Regions from separate parts of the Mesorhizobium sp. B2-6-4 genome, predicted to be linked through region 3. Evidence: predicted binding sites of a transcription regulator. Region 3 holds the regulator's gene; each other region holds the start of a gene.

The links. Region 3 encodes PhoB, which activates phosphate uptake and scavenging genes when phosphate is short. Its sites were predicted from a motif close to TGTCATNNANCTGTCAT; they were not measured.
Region 1: FJ426_RS03415 (PhoX family phosphatase) is a predicted target of PhoB. The motif match lies at 1,375-1,391, and genes of this name have one in related genera.
Region 2: FJ426_RS25160 (DUF1045 domain-containing protein) is a predicted target of PhoB. The motif match lies at 2,569-2,585, and genes of this name have one in related genera.

What each region holds. Positions count from the first base shown of each region.
Region 1 is NZ_VFUE01000002.1:195,964-201,399, forward strand. Features, by position in the region: gene FJ426_RS03400 (response regulator transcription factor) at 1-475, shown strand, start outside; gene FJ426_RS31230 (hypothetical protein) at 666-1,121, opposite strand; gene FJ426_RS03415 (PhoX family phosphatase) at 1,453-3,456, shown strand; gene FJ426_RS03420 (NAD(P)/FAD-dependent oxidoreductase) at 3,516-4,697, opposite strand; gene FJ426_RS03425 (phosphatidylglycerol lysyltransferase domain-containing protein) at 5,029-5,436, shown strand, end outside.
Region 2 is NZ_VFUE01000021.1:92,039-97,474, reverse strand. Features, by position in the region: gene phnN (phosphonate metabolism protein/1,5-bisphosphokinase (PRPP-forming) PhnN) at 10-642, opposite strand; gene FJ426_RS25165 (alpha-D-ribose 1-methylphosphonate 5-triphosphate diphosphatase) at 639-1,778, opposite strand; gene FJ426_RS25160 (DUF1045 domain-containing protein) at 1,823-2,530, opposite strand; gene iolB (5-deoxy-glucuronate isomerase) at 2,682-3,494, opposite strand; gene FJ426_RS25150 (DUF3329 domain-containing protein) at 3,499-3,717, opposite strand; gene iolE (myo-inosose-2 dehydratase) at 3,758-4,675, opposite strand; gene iolD (3D-(3,5/4)-trihydroxycyclohexane-1,2-dione acylhydrolase (decyclizing)) at 4,820-5,436, opposite strand, start outside.
Region 3 is NZ_VFUE01000027.1:62,481-67,916, reverse strand. Features, by position in the region: gene xylF (D-xylose ABC transporter substrate-binding protein) at 105-1,145, opposite strand; gene FJ426_RS28085 (ROK family protein) at 1,405-2,646, shown strand; gene phoB (phosphate regulon transcriptional regulator PhoB) at 2,654-3,343, opposite strand; gene phoU (phosphate signaling complex protein PhoU) at 3,363-4,070, opposite strand; gene pstB (phosphate ABC transporter ATP-binding protein PstB) at 4,096-4,899, opposite strand; gene pstA (phosphate ABC transporter permease PstA) at 4,896-5,436, opposite strand, start outside.

The DNA.
Region 1 (5,436 bases), on a different contig from region 3:
GGGTGACGGCCTTGCGTCGGTGGCCGGCATACTGGGTGCCAATCCCGGACAGAAGATCGTCATGCTGACGGTCTCGGAGGCCAATGCCGACGTGGCGCGGGCGCTGAATGCCGGTGTGCGCGGCTATGTGCTGAAGGGGGTCGGCTCGCGCATGCTGGCCGAAATCCTCCATGGTGTCGCGGCCGGCGAGACCTATGTGTCGCCGACCCTGTCGGCTCGCCTGCTTTCGGACCTGCAATCGCTGCAGCCGGCCAACGGCAGGACGGATCGCCTGCGTCAGCTCACCGGACGCGAGGCCGAGATCCTGCAGCTGGTGGCGGAAGGGCTGAGCAACAAGGAAGTGGCGCTGCGGCTGGCACTGCAGGAAAAAACGGTCAAGCATCACATGACCGGTGTGCTATCCAAGCTCAACGTCCGCAATCGCACCGAGGCGGCGCTGCTGATGCGCGAAGCGCGGGATCGGGCCGGCAGCTAATCCTGGTCGGCCGCAAGGGATCCCCGGTTTGGGATAACGACACGCATAAATGAAAACCTGAAGCGCGGTGCAGCAGCGGAACGCTCCAGGGCAAAAAAGACGGCCCCTATACGGGGCCGGAGCGATAAGGTCACCTCCGCCGGGGGGCGGCGGAGGTGACACGTAAAGCGGGCGATGCCTATTGCCCGCTCTACAACCCCTTGAGGCGGCTTATATCCGCCGCCGTCGCAGGGCGCTCGACGATCGTGCGGCCCAGAGCGTCGGTCATTTTGAAGCGACCCTTCTCGATCTCTTCCCCGAAGCCGTTAGGGTGCTGCACCACGATCTTGTTGTCGTCTATTTCGACACGATCGCCGGTTGTTGCGTTCACATGCTTGCCGGAGCTGTTGGCACCCTTCCCCTTGCCGTTGTTGCCGGCGCCATTGTTCCCGTTGCCGCCAGCGTTGCCATTGTTGCCTCCGGCGTTGCCATTGTTGCCGCCGCCGTTATTTCCATTGCCGCCATTGCCGCCATTGCCGTTACCGCCACCACCGCCATTGCCGCTGTTCCCGCCAGGCTTGGCTTGGGCGCTGGACGCGACAATGCCTGCGGCGGAACCGTGAAAATCGAGGTGATAGGGGGCTATGGTCAGCGCCAGTGCCGGCACTGCTCTCAGGGCCAGCCAGCAACAATGAGCCATGATCGAGCTGCGCATCAGTCCCTCACTTGATCGGACCGGCAAAATTCAGAGGCCATCTCGTGCAGGTACGCGACCATCGGCGACATGGCGTGTTCGTGTAAGTGGCCCACGACCGATGCCGCGGCAATCCGGACCTTCGCCCCGATCGGTTTAGGACCTTGGTCCGAGTTTCAAACCGGATGTGGCGCGAGGTTCGCGGTCAAGCTGGCGGGTGCACGAATGTCACGAAAGTGTGACCGATCGTCTATAAGGGGTCGAAACGCGTGACACGCTCCAGCCATCCAGCCAGAGGCAGACCATGACCGACCATCGCTCGCCCGACGCCCGATTCCGCACCAGCCTGCTTGAGGAAAACGACGGTCCGGCGACCAACCCCACCGAAAACCGCACCATGGGCGAAATCATTGCCGAGCGGTTCTCCCGCCGCGCCTTCCTCAAGGGCTCGCTGGCCGTCTCGGCCATCGCCGCCACCGTCAGCCCGCTGGCGCTCGTGGCCGCCGACGATGCGCGTGCCGCCGAGGGCTCCGCCTTCTCGTTCGAGGAACTCGAAGCCGGTATCGACGACAAGCACCATGTCGCGCCGGGCTACGATGCCGACGTGCTGTTGCGCTGGGGCGATCCGCTGTTTGCCGATTCGCCGGAGTTCGACCCGGCCAGGCAGTCGGCTGAGGCCCAGGCAAGACAATTCGGCTACAACAATGACTATGTCGGCTATATCGGGATCGGTGGCTCCGCCGAGCACGGCCTGCTGGTCGTCAACCACGAATACACCAATCCGCATCTGATGTTCCCGGGCATCGTCAGGATCGTCGAGAAGGACGGCAAGAAGGCGGCCGAACTCGCGCCGCTCTCGAAGGAGCAGGTCGATGTCGAGATGGCGGCACATGGCGGCACCATCGTCGAGATCCGCAAGGAAGGCGGCAAGTGGCAGGTGGTGCGCGACGGCAAGTTGAACCGCCGCATCACCTCCAACACCGAAATGGCGCTGTCGGGCCCGGTCGCCGGTCATGACCGCGTCAAGACCAATGCCGACCCATCCGGCACCAAGGTCATCGGCACATTCAACAACTGCGCCGGCGGCGTCACGCCTTGGGGCACCTATGTCATGGCCGAGGAGAACATCCACGGCTATTTCTCCGGTGAACTGCCGGAAGGCCATAAGGAAGCCGCCAATTACAAGCGCCTCGGCATTCCGGAAGGCGCCTATGAATGGGGCGCGCATTACGATCGTTTCGACCTCGCCAAGGAGCCGAACGAGCCCAACCGTTTCGGCTGGATCGTCGAGGTCGACGTCAACGATCCGACATCCACGCCGAGGAAGCGCACCGCAATGGGCCGCTTCAAGCATGAAGGCGCCGAATCGATCGTCGCCAAGGATGGCCGCGTCGTCTTCTATCTCGGCGACGACGAGCGCTTCGAGTACGTCTACAAATTCGTCACCGCGGGCCGTTTCGATCCGGACGACCGCGCCGCCAACATGAACCTGCTCGACGACGGCACGCTGCATGTCGCCAAATTCGCTGCGGACGGTACGGTGGAATGGCTGCCGATCGTCTTCGGCCAGGGCCCGCTGACACCTGAGAACGGCTTTGCCGGCCAGGCCGACGTGTTGATCGAGACGCGGCGTGCCGCCGACCTGCTCGGCGCCACCAAGATGGACCGTCCCGAGGACATCCAGCCCAATCGTGTCAACGGCAAGGTCTATGTCATGCTGACCAACAATTCCAAGCGCAAAGCCGACCAGGTCGACGCCGCCAACCCGCGCGCCGACAACGCTTTCGGCCACATCATCGAGATATCGGAAGATGGCGGCGATTTCGCCGGCACCAGGGGCAAATGGGAAGTGCTCCTGAAATGCGGCGATCCGGCGGTTGCCGATGTCGGCGCCACCTTCTCCACCGCCACCACGGCCAATGGCTGGTTCGGCATGCCCGACAATTGCGCGGTCGATTCAGCCGGGCGCCTGTGGGTCGCCACCGACGGCCAGGGCCCGAAGGCCACCGGCCGCACCGACGGCCTGTGGGCGGTCGACACCGAAGGGCCGGCGCGCGCGACGTCAAAACTGTTTTTCCGCGTGCCGATCGGCGCTGAAATGTGCGGGCCGCTGTTTGCGCCCGACGATCAGACCGCCTTCGTCGCCGTCCAGCATCCAGGCGACGGCGGCGAGGATTGGGAGGCGTTCGGCCGCCCGTCCTATTATGAGGATCCGTCGACGCGCTGGCCCGATTTCAAGCCGGACATGCCGGTGCGGCCGGCGGTCGTCGCCATTACCAGGCAAGGCGGCGGCAAGATCGCGATTTAGAGGGCAATTCCAGGAAAGTGGGGTTCCGTCCGACGCGTAAAACGAACCTCCAGCCCGGTTCAGCGGCCCGAATTGGCGATCCGCCGGGCAATCCGCTCGGCGATCGCCTTGGCCTGGATGGCGGCATTGGCGAAGCAGCCGCGGATGCTCGGCCGCATGCCGGTGAACCAGAGGCCAGGCAGTTTCGGATCCGCATCGCCGCCGTTGAAGACCGGAACGCCCTTGCCGTCGAGCACGCCGAGATTGCCGACCATCTGCTCAAGCCCGGTGCGGTAGCCCGTCGCGGCAATGACGATGTCGGGATCGATCAGGCTGCCATTGGCCAGGATGACGCCGTCGCGGGTGAATTCCCGCACCCCCGGCACGACGGTGATCCTGCCCGCGCGGATGGCGTCGATCGCGCCCTCGTCGGCGGCGATCGCTGTGTAGTCGGTGGTCAGGCGGCTGGCGCCGCCCACCGGTGCCGGCGGCACGCCGAATTTCGTCAGGTCGCCGAAAACCAGGCGCTGCGTCAAGGCGATCACCGCATCGGCGACCCGCAAAGGCAACCGCGCCATCAGCGGCGACAGCCGGTGCACGGCAATCTTGCCGATGCGCTTGGGCAGGACCGACGGACCGTTGCGGGCCGACAGCCACAGCGAGGCGGTGCTTGCCTGCGCCAGGTGGTTGAGCGCGTCTATACCCGAGTTGCCGGCGCCGACGACCAGCACCTTCTTGCCGGCATAGTCCTTCGCGTCGCCGAAATCCGCCGAATGGATGATGCGGCCGGCGAAATCCCGCATTCCTTTCCAGTCGGGGATGAACGGCTGTCTGTCGCGGCCGGTGGCGATCACGACGTGGCGCGCCAGGCGCATCCCGGCGCTGGTCTCTATCGCCCAGTGGTCGCCCCTGAACAGGACCGCCTCGACGGCGACGCCGAGCTCCACCGGCAGCCGGTTCGCCTCGCTGAAATCGTTCAGATAGCGGATGACGGCGGTTCTGTGGGGGAAGGCGAGCGTGCCCTTCGGATAGGCAAGGCCGGGAAGTGACGAAAGGTCGCGGTGAGTATTGAGGCGCAGCTGCTTGTGACGCCGATGCCATGGCTCGGCCAACCGGCTCTCCTTTTCCAGGATCGCCGTCGCCACGCCGGCCTTGACCAGCGCCTGCGCTGCCGCGAGACCGGCGGCGCCGGCGCCGATGACGATCGCCGGTTCGATGGTTACCGTCTGGTGCGCTGCCGGTCTGATTGTCGTATCTGCCATTCGCTCACGAACCCCATTCCACCCTTGTGGCGCTTCCGCCGACACCGGCAGAACGCCCTCCCGCGCATGATCCATACAGCAGATCGGCCCCGGATTTCGAGGCCATGCGCCGCACCGCGGTTGCGTCCTATATGGCATATACGCGAGATCGGCGATAATCAGGTCGCGGCAATGTGATTGATTCGAGATCCGGGGGCTGGCGGATCTCTGTTACCGGTACAGGAATCCGAAGCCCTCGAAACGCTTTTTTCGGCTTCCTGTGCAAAATCAAGGCGCCACGGCGTATAGCGTACCCGGGTGCGCGCCGCAGATGCACGCGGAATCTCGACCCATGCCCTCCTTGCGGATCTATCTCGACAAAATCCTCGAGCGTGCCTCGCCAAAGGTCGAGCGCCAGGCGTTCACCCATGCCGAACGGCTGGCGCTGGTGCGCCGCCACGGCGACTTCTCACTCGCCTACTCCTCCGCCGTGCAAGGCAGGCTCTCCTATTTCGGCGACGCCGACGGTTACATCGCCTTCGGCACCAAGATGAAGCATCATTTCGCGCTCGGCGACCCGGTCGCCGATCCGGCCCATCGGGCCGACTATATCAGGCGCTTCGTCGAGACCGCCGGCAGCCCCTGGTTCGTGCAGATCGGCGAACAGTCGGCGCGGGTGCTGGCCGGGCTCGGCTACAAGGTCAACCGGCTGGGCATCGACACCCGTCTGCCGCTGCCCGAACACGATTTTTCCGGCAAG
Region 2 (5,436 bases), on a different contig from region 3:
TCAACACCTTTAGTCGATCAGCCCCGACATGTCGGAGAACGCCATCGCCTTGCGCAGCACCTCGGCGAAGCGCTCGCCTGCCGCTTCGCGCGAACCGCTATTGTCGATCGAGGTAACGCCGGGTCCGGACAGCGTCACAGGCGCGCTTCGCGCCAGGCGTGCCAGAACCTCCCCGCGCGACTCGCGGCCACGCATCGCCAGCCGCTTGGCCAGCACATCGGGCGAAGCGGTGATCTCGACGACGGCCAGATTGGCATAGCGCTCCCGCAAGGCAGGAATGATCGCGCGCGATACGTTGGCGACAGCGACATGGCCGTTGGCCACTGCCCAATCGACCTCGGCCGGCAGGCCGTAGCGCAGGCCGTGCGCCTCCCAGGAGACGGCGAAGGTGCCGTCGGCTTCGGCCTCGATGAAGGCGGCATCGGCCAGCGTGTCGTGATCCTCGCTTGCCGTGTCGCTCGGTCTGGTGATGACGCGGCGCACGAACTCCAGCCGCGTCTCGTCGGCGAAAAGCGCCTTGGCATGGCCGATGATCGTATCCTTGCCGGCGCCGCTCGGGCCCACCACGGCAACAAAGACGCCGTCGCGTATCGGAAACGCCTCGGCCGACAGTTCACGCTCGATCAACGCCGACACCATCATGCGACCCGCCGCCCTTGCCGCCAGACCGTGCGCACCACCGGAACGTGGTCGTCGAGGCGCACGCGCACCAGGTCGGCCCGGCGGCCCTCTTCGATGACACCGCGATCGGAAAGACCGACGGCCTCGGCCGGGTTCTTGGACACCATTGCCACCGCCTGCGGCAGGGAAATGCTATCGACGACGTCGCCGAGAAAGAAGGCGGACTGGATCAGGCTGAAGGGGATGTAGTCGGACGACAATATGTCGAGCAGGCCGTCGCTGGCCAGCGTGCGCGCCGAGACATTGCCCGAATGCGAGGCGCCGCGCATGACATTGGGCGCGCCCATCAGCACGCCGAGCCCGGCATCCTTCGAAGCCCTGGCGGCTTCCTCGGTGGTCGGGAATTCGGCAACGCGCACGCCTTGCTCGATGGCTTCGTCGACATGGCCCGTCGTCGCATCGTCATGGCTTGCAAGCACGATGCCGCGCTCGTGGCAGGCGGCGGCGATGAAGACGCGGTTCGGGGCCGAATTCCGGGCCGATTCGCCCATCCGCTTCTCGCAGAATTTCTGGAAATCCTGATCGGTCAGCTTCAGCTTGCGCTGATAGTAGTAGGCGTAGGTTTCGAGGTTGACGAACTGGCGCTGGCCTGGCGCATGGTCCATCAGCGAGGCGAGCTTCACCCGTTCGTCCGTCTCGAAATTGGCGAAGGCCCTGAGGCAATCCGGCGCCGAGACCTCGCAGCGTAGATGGATGAAATGATCGGCCCGCAATCGATCCATCCGCACGCTGTCCTCGATCGCATCGGCGAGCTTGCGGATGTCGGCGGCGTTGAGATCGGCATCCTCGTCCATGCCGACACGCAAGGCGTCGAGCACGGTGGTGATGCCTGCCGTCGCCACCTGCGCGTCATGGGCGAGCACGGCGGCGATCGGGTTCCAACGCACCTTGGGCCGCGGCGCATAGTGGCCTTCCAGGTGATCGGTGTGCAGCTCGACCAGTCCCGGAATGATGAAGTCGCCAGCCATGTCCTCGCCGGCTCGCACGGCGCCGGCGGATATGTCGGCGATCAGACCGTCACGCATCACGAGCGAACCGTCGATGATCTCGTCGGCAAGAACGATGCGGGCGTTGCTCAGAATGGTGTCGGCGGTCATTTCAGGCAGTCCTTGGTTTTTTCTGGCCTTTACGGCTTGTTGCTTCAGGCGGTTTTTCTGGCCGGACGGCGCCCGAGCGCGTGTTGGGAAAGCACCATGAACGGGGCGCCAGGTTCGGGCTCGATGAACAACGTCAGCGCGTCCACCGGAACCGGCTGGCGCAGCACCTCGGCGAACAGGCCCTCGATTGCCAGGCAAAGACGAGGGCTATCCTGTGGCCCGGCCCTGCCGGACAGCGTCATGTGAAAGCGGAAGCTCTCGAAGACGTAAGGGTAGCCCCATTGGCAGAGATTGCGGAATTCGCCCGGCTTCAGCGAGTCCGGGCTGCGCCGCTCGATCTCGGCCTCCGTCAACGGCGCGCGAAAGCGGTCGAAATCGCGCACCACATCATCGGCGAAGCGATTGAGCGGAGGCAATGGCGCCTCCGGCACCAGTGCGAAGAAACCGTCGATCTGGCTGACGACGAGACGCGGGATCATCACAACCGGCGTCGCCTCGGCAAAGGCGTCGAGCGCTGCGCGCAACGAGGCTTCGGTTTCGTTGGCCGCTAACCGGAAAGGGGCTTTCAGCGTTGCGTGAAAACCATAGCGCCGTGCCGATGCGGTGTGGAAGGCGACTTCCGCCGCCGACAAATCGCCCACCGCCTCCACCGGTCGCGTCGCGGCGCCGAACGGGTCACGGCCCAGCCAGTTGGCGGCGATCCGCGCCAATTTTTCGTCCTGTTGGGGGGTGAAGTAGATGGCGTAGCGCATCGAAAATCCTCGTCAGACCGTTGCCATAGGTGATTTCCATGACGGATTGACGAAGCTTTGAAGGGTTTTCGAAGGCAAATCGACTCCGCCGGTCCTTAGCCGACGATTTTTCTGATCTGGACCAACAGGTTCAGCCGTGAACGCGCAACGGTCAGGCCTTCATCAGCCATTCGTGCTCGGGCGCATTGTGGAATTTCCACGTCCGCTTCGGGCCGGCCATGACGTTGAGATAGTAGAGGTCGTAGCCATGGCAAGCCGCGCAGGGGTGATAGCCCTTGGGCACCAGCACGACGTCGCCGTCCTCGATCGCCATCGCCTCGTCCAGCGCGCGGGAGCCGTCCTTGTCGGCGTCGGTATAGACCCGCTGGAAAGCAAAGCCCTGCGGCGGGTTGAGGCGGTGATAATAGGTTTCCTCGAGATAGGATTCGTTAGGCAGATTGTCCTGGTCGTGCTTGTGCGGCGGATAGCTCGACGTATGGCCGCCGGGCGTGATGACCTCGACCACCAGCAGCGAATCGGCCGGCTTGCCCTCGGGCAGGATGTTGGTGACGTAGCGCGTATTGGTGCCCTTGCCGCGCACCTCCTGGCCGAGGTCGTCAGGCCCGATGACGCGAACCGGCAGGCCGCCGCTCAATCCCGGCGCCGAGCAGACCGCCAGTTCCAGTCCGCTATCAGCCGTCACCGACCAGTCCGATCCCTGCGGCACATAGACCGACCATGGTTTGCCTTCGAAGGGCGACATGCGCTGGCCAAGCAGGCCGAGATCCTTGCCGCCGGCCGTGACCGTGCCCTTGCCGGTGACGAACACCAGGCAGACTTCGCGATCGTCCGTTGTTCCCGAAGCCGTTTCGCCCGGTTCCAGCCGGTGCAGGTCGAACCCGACATAGGTCCATCCGGCGCTTTGCGGCGTGACATGCGCGACACGGCCATGGCCCTTGTCGGCTTTGACCAGCAGCTTCGACATCCGGTTACTCCTTCGGTTCGACTTCGGCGGGCGCCTTGTTCTCGTCGGCCGGCTTGTAGAGATAAAAAAACTGCCAGACGCCATAGCCGGCGAAGCCCAGCGCGATCACGCCCCAGAACGGCGTGCCGCTCGCGAATTCGATGATCGACCAGATGACGCAGACCGCGACGACGGCGACACGCCGCCATAGGGGCCGGAAGAAGGGGTGCTCGGAATCTTTCATCGCGGCAACCTACAGCAAGCCCGGCCTGGCGAGAACCCGATCAGACATCGGGGAAGCCCTGGGTCTCGACCGTGTAGCCGGCCGCCGTCATCACCCGCATCAACTCCTTGTGGCCCACCTGCGCCATCTTGAGCGGCGGGTTCTTCTTCGGGTCCTGTTCGGCCTCGACCACGAACCAGCCTTCATAGCCGTGGTCGGCGAAACGCTGCACGATGGCGCCGAAATCCAGCGAGCCGTCGCCCGGCACGGTGAAGGCGCCGAGAGCCACCGCATCGAGGAAGGACTGCCTCGTGCGGTCGAGCTTCTCGATCACGCCCATGCGTACATCCTTCACATGCACATGGCTGATGCGCTTGTGGTGATTGTCGATGGCGCGCAGCACATCGCCGCCGGCAAAGGCCAGATGTCCAGCGTCAAGCAGCAGCGGAATGCCCGCTCCGGAATGGCGCATGAAGGCGTCGAGCTCCGCCTCGGTCTCGACCACCGCCGCCATATGGTGATGATAGGAAAGCGGCATGCCTTGCTCGGCGCACCATTCGCCGAATTCGGTCAGGCGCCTGGCATAGGCCTTCATCTCGTCGCTCGAGAGTTTCGGCTTGGTGGCGAGCGGCTTCGAGCGGTCGCCCTGGATCGAACGGCCAACCTCGCCATAGACGATGCAAGGCGCGTTGACCGCCTTGAACAGGTCGATCATCGGCTGGATGCGATCCTTGTTCTTGCTCATCTCCTCGTCGACCAGCGTGCCCGAGAACCAGCCGCCGCACAGTGTGACGTCAGCCGCCTTCAGGATCGGCAGCATCACCTTGGGGTCCTTGGGAAAGCGCCGTCCCATCTCCATGCCGGTGAAGCCGGCCGAACGCGACTGGCGTAGGCACTCCTCCAACGACACGTCGTCGCTGAGTTCCGCAAGATCGTCGTTCCACCACGCGATGGGGGACATGCCCAGTTTGGCTTTCAAGTCGTCACTCCGGTTCTTGTTCACCCTCCCCCTTGTGGGGAGGGTCGCTGCGAAGCAGCGGGGTGGGGGCGCGGCGCCAGACCCCACCCGGACCTTCGGTCCGACCTCCCCACAAGGAGAGGTAGGGGGTGGGCAGCGCCGAGATCAATCGCCGACGCTCTGCATCCGCCGCTTCTCGTCATAGACCTTGCGCGCCGCGTTCACTTGGCTGCGCTCGGAGACTTCCGGCACCGCCACGTCCCACCAGTGGCCGCCGGCATCGGTGGAGACCAGCGGATCGGTGTCGATGACCAGTACCGTGGTGCGGTCGTTGCCTTTCGCCTGAGCCAGCGCCGTCTCCAGCCCTGCGATCGACGAGACCTTCTCGGCGATCGCCCCCATGCTCGCGGCGTGCGCGGCAAAGTCGACGTCGGGCAGCACCTCGTGGCGCGCGTCCTTCAGGAGATTGTTGAAGTTGGCGCCGCCGGTCGCCATCTGCAGCCGGTTGATGCAGCCAAAACCCCTGTTGTCGAGCAGCACGATGGTTAGCTTCAGGCCGAGCATCACCGAGGTGGCGATCTCGGAATTGAGCATCAGGTAAGAGCCGTCGCCGATCATGACGACGACCTCTTCGTCAGGCTTGGCCATCTTGGTGCCGAGCCCGCCCGCAATCTCATAGCCCATGGTCGAGAAGCCGTATTCTGCGTGGTAGGAGCCGGGCGCGCCGGCCTGCCAAAGCTTGTGCAATTCGCCCGGCAGCCCGCCGGCGGCGTTGAGCAGCG
Region 3 (5,436 bases):
CCGGAAGCCAGCCTAGAAGTTACCCGCCCGGGGCGGAAAAACAAATCTTCTTGAAAAAACGCCGCGGCTTGGCAGCCGCGGCGTTCATCGCATGAAATGGAAGATCAGTTGCAGGCCGCTACGCTGCCCGCCGCGACGCCGGCACAGACCTCGTCTTTCTTGATCCAGCCGGCGTCGATGACGACGTTGAGATTGTCCTTGGTGATCGCAACCGGGGTCAGGAACAGCGATTTGACGGTGTTCCCACCGGGCGTTGTGAAGTCCTTGACGCCGGCGATATCGGTCATCTTCTTGCCGTCGGCCAGCTGCGAGGCGATCTCGGCGGCATTCTTGCCGAGTTCACGCGCGTCCTTCCACACCGACACGGTCTGCGTGCCGAGGGCGATGCGGTTCAGCGCCGCGTGGTCGCCGTCCTGGCCCGAGACCGGAACGGTACCGGCCAGGCCTTGAGCCGTCAGCGCCGCGACGACGCCGCCGGCAGTGCCGTCATTGGCCGCGACCACCGCGTCGACCTTGTTGTCGTTGGCGGTCAGGAACTGCTCCATGTTCTTCTGCGCGTTGGCCGGCAGCCAGCCATCCGTATAGGCTTCGCCGACATTCTTGATCTTGCCGCTGTCGATGGCGTCCTTGAGCACTTCCATGGAGCCCGAGAACAGGAAATCGGCATTCGGATCGGCACCCGAGCCCTTGATGAAGACGTAGTTGCCTTCCGGCTTCACCTTGAACACTTCGCGGGCCTGCATGCGGCCGACTTCCTTGTTGTCGAAGGTGAGATAGAAGACGTCCTTGTTCTCGATCAGGCGGTCATAGCCGACGACCGGAATGCCTTCGTCGAGCGCCTTCTGCACCGCCGGGCCGATGGCGGAGGCGTCCTGCGCCAGGATGATCAGCGAATTGGCGCCCTGGGAGATCAGGCTCTCGACGTCGGTGAGCTGCTTGCCGGGATTGGACTGGGCGTCGGCGGAAATATACTTGTCGCCGGCGGCTTCGATCGCCTTCTTCATGGCGGCCTCGTCGGTCTTCCAGCGCTCTTCCTGGAAGTTCGACCAGGAAACGCCGATGACCTTGTCCTTCGCCTGCGCGACCGACGCGAGCGTCAGCGACATGGCGACACCCGCCAGGATGGCGGCTGTGAATCTCTTCATCTTAATCCTCCCTGCGCCGCGTATGGCGCGACCAAACAGGCCCGTAGGCCGGCACAAAGGCTCTATTTTTTCGAGCCTCGAAAAAACACTGGTCCATCGTCGGAACACTGTCAACGTCGATTCTGATGTATTTTGATGTCCTCGTGAATTTTTTTCGAGCTCCGGAATAAATAATGACAGCCAAGGCCGGTTCTGCCAGTATTTGACGGTCGTCGGGATCCTGGGGAGAGAACGCGGCGACGGGGAGGATGCGAGAAACATGTCGGTCGGAATCCGCCACGATGATTTGCGCCGACGCAACCGGGCGATGGTGATCGCGGCCGTGCGCCGTGCCGGGCAGCCCTCGCGCACCGAGATTGCCGCGACCACCGGGCTCAGCCATTCCACCATATCGGCGATCTCCTCCGACCTGATTGGCGAAGGCATCCTGGCGCAGAGCAAGCCGAGCGAGGCCGGTGCGCTGAAACGCGGCCGGCCGCAGGTCGGCCTCAGCCTCAACCCTGAAGCCGCGGCGGTGATGACCGTTGTGCTGTCGCTGAATTTCCTCTCCGTCGCAGTCATCGACTATGCCGGCCAGGTGATATCTGAGGAGCAGCGCCGGCTGGACACGCTGACCCTGTCACGCGAGGCGCTGATCGGCGAATGCGTGGCCATCGTCAGGCGGCGGTTCGAGGATCCCGACCTCGACGTCGGCAGCATCGCCCGTATCGCGCTGGCGATCCAGGGCATCACCGACACGGATGCGCGCGCCATGCTGTGGTCGCCGATCACGCCGCAGACCGACATCGCCTTCGCCGACATACTGGAGGCCGAGTTCGGCATTCCCGCCACCATGGAGAACGATTGCAACATGATGGCGGTGGCGCTGCGCTGGCGCGATCCCCAGCGCTACCGCGACGACTTCATCGCCATACTTTTGTCGCACGGCATCGGCATGGGCTTGGTGCTGAAGGGTGAACTGTTCACCGGCACCCATTCATCCGGAGGCGAGTTCGGCCACATGATCCATCGCCCCGGCGGGGCGCTCTGCCGCTGCGGGCGGCGCGGCTGCGTCGAGGCCTATGCCGGCAACTATGCCATTTGGCGCAACGCGAGGCAGCTTGGCGAGGACACCCAGCCCGTCGACGTCAGCGACGCCGACATGCGCACCCTGGCGGCCTCGGCGCGCGAAAAGGACGGGCCGGAGCGCGAAGCCTACCGCAAGGCCGGCGAGGCGCTGGGTTACGGCCTTGGCAGCCTGTTCGCCCTGATCGATCCGGCGCCGGTCGCCATGGTCGGCGTCAGCGCCGCCGCCTTCGACCTGATCGAGCCGGCTCTGCGCGAGGCCATTGCCCAGACCGCCGGCGGCCAGCACTCGAAATCGATTTCCTTCGACACCGAGCCGAACGAACTGCCGCTGATCCGCGAGGGCTGCGCCATGCGCGCGCTAACCTTCGTCGACCAGGAAATTTTCGCGCCGGGGGCACAGGCGAAATCAGGCATAGGCGAGAACGTTGCGTGACATATCCCTAGTCTTCGCGGATCGCGTACCCCGCGCCCCGAATGGTGCGGATCACGTCAGGCATGCGGCCGTTGTTGACCGCCTTGCGCAGCCGGCCGACATGCACGTCCACGGTGCGCTCGTCGATATAGATCGTTTCGCCCCAGACATTGTCGAGCAGTTGGCTGCGCGAGAACACGCGGCCGGGATGTCGCATCATGAATTCGAGCAGGCGGAACTCGGTCGGCCCGAGCCGGATCTCGCTTTTCTTGCGGTAGACCCGGTGCGATTCACGGTCGAGCACGATGTCGCCGACCTTGAGCACGCTGGACAGAACTTCGGGCTTGGCGCGGCGCAGCAGCGCCTTGACGCGTGCCATGAATTCCGGCGTTGAGAACGGCTTGACCAGATAGTCGTCGGCGCCGGTGGAGAGACCGCGCACCCGGTCGCTTTCCTCGCCGCGCGCCGTCAGCATGATGATCGGCAGCCGCTCGGTCTCGGGCCGCATCCGGAGACGGCGGCAGAGCTCGATGCCGGAAACCGCCGGCACCATCCAGTCGAGCACCAGAAGGTCGGGCACATTCTCCTGCAGGCGGATCTCGGCCTCGTCGCCGCGCGTCACCACCTCGACCTGGTAACCCTCCGATTCCAGATTGTAACGGAGCAGCACACCCAGCGGCTCCTCGTCCTCCACCACCATGATGCGTGGCGCGATCATCGACTGGTCACCCCTGCCGTCAAGCCGCTGGCGCCGACATCGCCGTCTCGTCCTGCTTCGGGCGATTGGCGGGCAATTGCGTGCCGGTCAGCACATAATAGGCATTTTCGGCAATGTTGGTCACGTGATCGCCGATGCGCTCGAGATTCTTGGCGCAGAACAAAAGATGCGTGCAGGCGGTGATGTTGCGCGGATCCTCCATCATGTAGGTCAGCAGCTCGCGGAAGACCGACGTGTATTTGACGTCGATGCGTTCATCGTCGGCGCGCAGCTTGGCAAGTGCCGCGGCATCGCGCGCCGCATACTCCTCGATCACGCCTTGCACCTGGATCAGCACAAGCTGCGCCATGGCGTCGATGGAGTGCGACAGGTCGCGCGGCGTGGCGGCAAGGCCGACGGTGCCGACGCGCTTGGCGATGTTCTTGGCGAGATCGCCGATGCGTTCGAGATCGCCCGCCATGCGGATCGAGCCGACGACATGGCGCAGATCGTCCGCCATGGGCTGCCGCTTGGCGATCAGGGTGATGGCGCGGTCGTCGAGTTCGCGCTGGCGCGCATCCATGATCGCGTCGTCGGAGACGACGCGCTGGGCGAGCGCGTTGTCGGAATTCAGGAGCGCCTTGGTCGCGCCGCCGACCATCGATGAGGCGAGATCGCCCATGTCGCGGATCAGCCTGCTGATCTGTCCGAGATCTTCGTCAAAGGCTGCGACTGTGTGTTCGGCCATGATCTTGGTCCTCGTATGCCTGGGATCAGCCGAAGCGGCCGGTGATATAGTCCTGCGTGCGCTTCTCGCGGGGCGACGTGAAGATCTTCTCGGTGCGGTCGAACTCGACCAGCTCGCCCAGATACATGAAGGCGGTCTGCTTCGACACGCGCGCCGCCTGCTGCATGTTGTGGGTGACGATGACGATCGTATAATCGGCCTGCAACTCGTCGATCAGCTCCTCGATCTTGGCGGTCGACAGCGGATCGAGCGCCGAGGCAGGCTCGTCGAGCAGGATGACCTCCGGCTTTACCGCCACAGTGCGGGCGATGCAGAGGCGCTGCTGCTGGCCGCCCGAAAGGCTGAGGCCGCTGGCGTTGAGCTTGTCCTTGACCTCGCTCCACAGTGCCGCGCGCTTCAGCGCCTGCTCGACACGGCCGTCCATCTCCGCCTTGCTGAGCTTCTCATAGAGCCTGACGCCGAAGGCGATGTTCTCGTAGATCGACATCGGGAACGGCGTCGGCTTCTGGAACACCATGCCGATCTTGGTCCTGAGCAGGTTGAGGTCCTGCGAGCGGTCGAGGATATTCTGGCCGTCGAGCAGCACCTGGCCCTCGGCGCTCTGCCTCGGGTAGAGCTCATAGATGCGGTTGAAGACGCGCAGCAGCGTCGACTTCCCGCAGCCCGAAGGCCCGATGAAGGCGGTGACGCTGCGCTCGGGCAGCGACAGGCTGATATCCTTCAGCGCCTTCGACTGGCCATAGTAGAAATTGAGGTTCTTGACCTCGATCTTGGCTTTCTCGACCGCGACTTCGGGCGTGTTCAACTCGGTGGACAACATCGGTTTCATCTGTCCTCTCTGCGTCCGGTAAGGCTGCGGGCGAAGATGCTCAGCCCGAGAACCGTAAGGGTGATTATGAGTGCGCCGGTCCACGCCAGCTGCTGCCATTCCTCGTAGGGGCTGAGAGCGAACTGGAAGATAGTGACGGGCAGGCTGGCCATCGGCGCATTGAGATTACTCGACCAGAACTGGTTGTTGAGCGCCGTGAAGAGCAGCGGCGCCGTCTCGCCGGAAATGCGGGCGATGGCCAGCAATATGCCAGTGACGATACCCGACAGCGCCGCACGGTAGGCGACCGAGCGGATGACCACCCAGCGCGGCGCGCCGATCGCGGCGCCGGCCTCGCGCAGGGCGTTCGGCACCAGGTTGAGCATGTCCTCGGTGGTGCGCACGACGACCGGGATGACCAGGATGGCCAGCGCGACGGCACCGGCGATCGCCGAGAAATGTCCCATCGGCCGCACCAGCAACTCGTAGACGAACAGGCCGACGATGATCGAGGGTGCCGACAGCAGGATGTCGTTGATGAAGCGCACGACGGTGGTG